Regions from separate parts of the Cellvibrio polysaccharolyticus genome, predicted to be linked through region 1. Evidence: predicted binding sites of a transcription regulator. Region 1 holds the regulator's gene; the other holds the start of a gene.

Region 1 (3,148 bases):
TGGCAATGGTGCCCTGTTCCGGGGTGTACTTGACGGCATTGATCACCAGGTTGGAAAAGGCGCTGTGCAATTCCTTTTCATTGCCCGACAGGTATAAGTCCGGCTCGCATTCGAGCAGAATTTGCTGCGACTTTTCACTGCCCAGCGCCATGGCTTCCGAGCGAATCACCGCCAGCATCGGCCCCAGCGCAATATTTTTGAGGTTCACGCCGCTGTCGGTGGTTTCCAGTTGGGAGAGCAGCAGCAGATCGTTGATCAGCAAGGCCATCCGCCGCGCCTGTTGTTGCATTTGTTGCAGCGGTCTATCCCACGCCGGTTTGTCATTGTGGTCTGCGAGGGTTTCCAGATAACCGTTAATTACCGTGAGCGGGGTGCGCAGTTCGTGGGATACGTTGGCGACGAAGTCCTGCCGCATTTGTTCAAGGTTATGAATGCGGGTGACATCGCGAACCACGATAAGCCGTTCGTTTTTACCGAAACGGGTGATCTGGAATTGCAGCTGTTTGGAGTTGAAACGCGGTGAGGGCAGTTCCAGCGGGTCGCTGTATTCGCCGCTTTCAAAATAACTGACGAAGCGGGGGTGGCGAACAAAGTTGATCACCGACAAACCCTGGTCGCGGGCGTGAAAACCCAGCAAGCGCTGCGCCGCCGGGTTCCAGAAATCGAGATGGCCGCGTTGATCCAGCAAAATAACACCATCGCGCAGGGCGCTGGTGGTTTCCTGAATGCGGTTGACGACCGCCTGCAGTTCCTGTTTTTCGTGCTGATGGCGGCGTTGTAAATGGTAAATGCTGTCGAAAATATCGCCCCACAGGCCGTCGGTTTCCGGCGGGTGTTCGGCTTCGTCACTGCGCGCCAGCCAGATATGCAGGCGGCGCATTTGCCACAGTAGCCAGCCAATGTAGGCAACGCCGGCCAGCACCAGACAAACCGCCAGCGCACCACTGAGCCAGCCGATGATCATGGCAATTATCATCAGCCATGCCAGGCGTTTGAGTTCAGCGTAAAAGCCCTGACGCAAGATTCCGTAACCTCGTCAATAAATCGAAAATAAAAAGCCGCTCCGGCAGATCCTCACCGGAACTTGCTGCTGAACTTTGCCGGTGGAACTTCCCTGCGGACATTCCCGCGCGCTTCCCCGGCAGGATTTTCCTGAGCCGTCGCTCAATAACCGGCGCTGTTTGCCCGGTTAGAGATCAATGCGGGTAGAAAAACGGTAGCCGGTGCCGCGCACAGTCTGGACAAGGTTTTCATGATTATCCACCGTCAGCGCTTTGCGCAAGCGGCGAATGTGTACATCCACGGTGCGCTCTTCCACATACACATTGCCGCCCCAGACGTGATCCAGCAATTGGCTGCGGGTGTAGGCGCGCTCCTGATGGGTGAGGAAAAATTCCAGCAGGCGGTATTCGGTAGGGCCCATGTCGACCGGTTGTTCGTGAATGGTGACACGGTGGCTGATGGGATCAAGGCAAAGGCCTTTTACGATGATCGGCTGACCGTTGATTTGCGGGTCGGCGCGGCGCAGCACGGCTTTGAGCCGGGCGACCAGTTCGCGTGGAGAGAAAGGCTTGGTGATGTAATCATCCGCGCCAACATCCAGCCCCTGAATTTTATTGTCTTCCTCACCTTTGGCGGTGAGCATGATGATCGGAATATCCGCGGTTACTTCGTCGCGTTTCAGGCGTCTGGCCAATTCCAGCCCGGTGGTGCCGGGCATCATCCAGTCAAGTAGTAGCAAATCCGGTTTTTCATCCACTACCAGCGCGTGGGCATCCTGTGCATTCCCTGCTTCAAGGCAATTGTAATCGGCCATTTCCAGTGCAACGCGCAACATGTCGCGGATTGCCGGCTCGTCATCAACGATAAGAATTTTGCGGCCGCTCATAAAGTCACCTGAAGTTGTCAAACATGTAAGAGTTACAGGATTATTAAATAAAGCCTGTGTTACACAATTATGACAAGGGCTGATGATTTATGCTTTTAACGCTATTGGAGCAATAAATCTATCGCAATTGCTGCAAAAATAATCATACCGACATAATTATTGTGCAGAAATGCCTTGAAGCAGGCCTCGCGCTCGCGAAAACGAATTAGTATTTGTTGCCAGATAAAGCAGCCGGCAACTAGTACCAGCCCGCAATAATAAACGCCACCCAGCTCAAAACGGCCACCGACCAGCACCAGGGTATAAAGCGTCATCAGCTGTAATACACCGGTAATCAAACGGTCCTGATCGCCAAACAAGACCGCCGTGGATTTAACGCCAATTTTAATATCGTCATCGCGATCGACCATGGCGTAGAAAGTGTCATAAACCACCGTCCAGAGAATCACCGCCAGGTACAACAGCCAGACATCTTCGCCGAGGTTGCCGCGCTGTGCGGCAAACGCCATCGGCACCGCCCAGGCGAAAGCCGCGCCCAGCACAACTTGTGGCAGATGGGTGTAGCGCTTCATAAACGGATAGGTAAAGGCCAGCGCCAGGCCGCCCACCGACAGTTGCACGGTGAAACTGTCAGTGAACAGCACCAGCATAAACGCCACCAGACAGAGCGCCACAAACAAACCAATGGCTTCACGGCTGCTGACTTCGCCGGTGGCGAGCGGGCGTTCACGGGTGCGTTTAACCTGGCCGTCAATGCGGCGGTCAGCGAAGTCGTTAATCACACAGCCGGCGGAACGCATGACAAAAACGCCCAGCGTAAAAATCACCAATAAATCCCAGCGCGGAAAACCGCCCGCCGCCAGCCACAGCGCCCACAGTGTTGGCCAGAGTAATAACAGCGAGCCGATTGGGCGATTCAGACGGGTGAGGCGAATGTATTGGGCGGCTTTAACGCGCCAGATGGCGGCGGTGGCCGGTGTTTTTTGTAGGGGAGCCATAAAAGTTTCCGACAGAAGGCGTAAATGGCAGTGCGCGCACTGCATCGGCGGGCTACTTTGCCACGGATGACCGATCAGGTGAAGAGACGGGGTCGCTATCCTGGTACAAGGCGGTGAAGTGATCGAGGAAGACTTCGCTGACCAGCAATGGCCGGTTGTCGAGGCGAAACACCGAGCGCCGGCCCCACAAGGGTTGTTCGCCCTGCAATGCCGGCGGCAGGTAGCGGTTGCCTTTGCCAAAACAGGCAATCACGACCGGGCT
Region 2 (3,148 bases), 2.6 Mb from region 1:
CCTTACGGCGCGGTGCTGGGCATTTACGCCCGCGAAAATGGCCAGGGAATGATGTTTGAGGCTGAGCCGGCACCGAAGTCGCCATCCCCCAGCCCGGTTTCGCCGGCACCTGCGCCCGCTACGGTAACTGACATTGGCAGTGGCTCCAAACCGCGGAAGGGCGGCCTGCGAGTGATAAAGTAGCGCTGTGTTACCGGAATCAACAGGTGGTTTTCTGTTGATTCCGTAAAATTATTAACAGTGTTTTTTTAATTTCCTGCCTTGGGTTTTCATAACCTCTGCTTATTTGCCTCTTCTGGTCATAACAATACGATCTTTGTGGCACCTGAATAACTGACTGATACTTAAAGCGTTCCCTCATAAAAATCAGTTATCAGGAGCAAGACTATGGCCATGCTGCAACATACCGTGGGTGTGTTTATCAATCCTGACAAAGAATGGCAGCGCATTCGCGACGAGCGCCATTCTTACCTTCAAGTCTATCTGGTGCATACCCCCCTGTTGGCACTGATCCCGGTGATTGCGGCCTGGTTCGGCGTAACCCAGGTTGGCTGGAGTGTTGGCAGCGGCGGGGTGGTCAAGTTAACCTCTGAAAGTGCGCTCTGGTTGTGTATTGGTGCTTACTTTGCCCAGCTGGGTGTTATTTATGCGCTTGGCGAATACATTCACTGGATGTCGCGCAGCTTCGGGGTTTCCGGAGACAGGGCGCAGCGGCATTATGGCAGCATGGCGATGGCGGTTTATTCTGCCGCGCCGCTGATGGTTGCCGGATTGGCACTGGTTTATCCGCACTTATGGCTGGTCGCCAGTGTGTTTCTTATCGCCGGCGCCTACTCGGTTTATCTGGTTTATGAGGGCATCCCCATATTGATGAATATCCCCAAAGAACGGGGTTTTATCTATTCGAGTTCGGTAATCACCGTCGCTCTGGTGCTGGCCGTGGTGGTATTGGCGGGTACGGTTATTGTGTGGGGAATGGGGCTGGGGCCTATCTATACGCACTAATCCCGTTATCTGATACTCTGCAGCTACATGAAAAAAGCAGCCTTTGGGCTGCTTTTTTCATGTCTGTCACCCGGCGACCCTGTGTCCAGTCATGAAATTGTCATATTCTGTTTGTAACATAACCGTAAAAAAACGACACTTCGGGAATCTTTCACCGGCTGCGGTTTATCGAATGCTCCAACAGTTTTTGCGGGTTCTTATTTTATGCGGGTTTGCGGCTGGTTCATTTGCAGGGGCGCAGCCATCAGATTCGTCTGAATATCAGCCCGTGTCCGGGATTGGAGGCACCCTGAATAGCATGGGTTCCGACTCCCTGAATAATTTATTAATTCTCTGGAGCGAAGCCTTTCAGCGCTATTATCCGGCGGTCAATATACAGGTGCAGGGCACCGGTTCATCCATTGCACCCACCGCGTTGCTCGAAGGAACGGCCAATCTGGGGCCGATGAGTCGGGAAATGCGCGCCACTGAAAAAGAGATTTTTGCATCCCGCTATGGCTACTACCCAACGGCAATTCCTGTCGCTTTGGATGTGATTGCCGTTTATGTGCACAGGAACAACCCGCTGACAAAGTTAAGCATGACGCAGCTGGACGCCATTTTTTCGGTATCCCGCCGGTGTGGGCAAGCTGCTGATATTCGCTTCTGGGGTGATCTTGGTCTGGAAGGTTCCTGGGCAAAACGCGATTTTGAGCGTTACAGCCGACATACCGTCTCCGGCACTTACGGATTTTTCAAAAATACTGCACTCTGTGGTGGTGACTTTAAAGCGGATATCAATGAAATGCCGGGGTCTGCCTCGGTAGTGAATGGTGTTGCCGGTTCCATCAATGGCATTGGCTACGCCGGTATTGGATTCAAAAGTGCCGGGGTGAAGTCGCTGGCGATTGATGTAGCCGGGAAGGCACTGCTGCCCAACCGCGAAAACGCCCGGTCCGGCAGTTATCCGCTGGTGCGAACGCTCTATCTTTACGTGAATCGTCATCCCGATCATCCTTTATCGGCGTTGGAAACCGAATTTTTAAAACTGATCTTTTCACAGGAAGGTCAGGATATTATTGCGCAGGATGGTTATATTCCGTTGCCGTCAGAACAGCTGCAACAAGTGCGTCATACGCTTGGCTTTGCTGCGGAACATTAAATTCTCTGATGGATTTTATAGCGCGGTGTGGGTTGATAATTGAAGGTTCAGATCCTTTTATGCGGGTTAAACAAGCAACATCATGATGGACAGCCAATCGGAGCCGGCAGCTGCTTTACCCGATGCATCGCAGCGGGCGCGTTTGCGCCGTACCCGTTTATTGAGGGATATTCTGGCCCGCATCGGGGTTTCCCTCGCCGGGTTTGCGGTGATCGGTTCGCTGGCGCTGATTATTATCTACATGTTTTATCAGGCCGCTCCGGCTTTTCAGGCACCGGCGGTGACCGTTACCGCCCATACGGCAGCTCAGGCGGACGAGCCTGCCAGGTTGGCACTGCTTCAGCCGCGTCAATCAAGCCATGCATTGATCGTCAATGCGGCGGGTGAGGTCGATGTATTTGATCCTGTTTCGGCAAAAAAAATTCAGCAGCTGTCGTTATTGTCTGACGAGGCGCTATTAACCAGTGCGACTATGTCAGTAACAGCGGGTTCCTGGTTGGCGGCAGGGTTTGCAGATGGCTATATCCAATTGCTTCAGGTGATTCCTGCGCTGACCGCGCAACCTGGTACCACGCCGGTAAAAACGTTATTCCCGGACAAAAAAGGTTATTTGTTAGACCTGCAGGGCGCAGCGATTCATTCGCTGGCGGTGCGGGCGACCGGCGATCAACTGTTTGCGGTGGCCGCCACGCAGGACCACCGATTATTGTTGGCCGCGTTTGAACTCACCAAACAGCCCGACGAAAGTTTTACCGTCCAGGCCAGCCAGGTAATATCCCTCCCGACGTTGGAATCCGGCGCTTTGCCGCACAAGCTGCACCTGTCGCGAAACGGTGATTATGCGGTGGTGGCTGACGATCAGGGTTATTTGAATTTGCTGGATTTACGCAATTGGCAGGTACCGCAACAGGCGGCGCGGGTGAGGGCGACCAGCACCAGCATCAATGCCTTGCAAGGTTTGCCGGGGGATATATCGCTCATTACCGGCGATGCGCTCGGGCA

What was found. The regulator PhoB, encoded in region 1, activates phosphate uptake and scavenging genes when phosphate is short. The targets are predictions, from matches to a motif close to TGTCATAAANNTGTAACA.
Region 2: C4F51_RS06525 (PstS family phosphate ABC transporter substrate-binding protein) is a predicted target of PhoB. The motif match lies at 1,093-1,110, and genes of this name have one in related genera.

Annotation. Positions count from the first base shown of each region.
Region 1 is NZ_PRDL01000001.1:4,116,458-4,119,605, reverse strand. It holds gene phoR (phosphate regulon sensor histidine kinase PhoR) at 1-1,021, opposite strand, end outside; gene phoB (phosphate regulon transcriptional regulator PhoB) at 1,190-1,888, opposite strand; gene ubiA (4-hydroxybenzoate octaprenyltransferase) at 1,990-2,886, opposite strand; gene C4F51_RS17375 (chorismate--pyruvate lyase family protein) at 2,939-3,148, opposite strand, start outside.
Region 2 is NZ_PRDL01000001.1:1,518,511-1,521,658, forward strand. It holds gene C4F51_RS06515 (ClpXP protease specificity-enhancing factor) at 1-183, shown strand, start outside; gene C4F51_RS06520 (Yip1 family protein) at 388-1,005, shown strand; gene C4F51_RS06525 (PstS family phosphate ABC transporter substrate-binding protein) at 1,178-2,146, shown strand; gene C4F51_RS06530 (ABC transporter permease subunit) at 2,229-3,148, shown strand, end outside.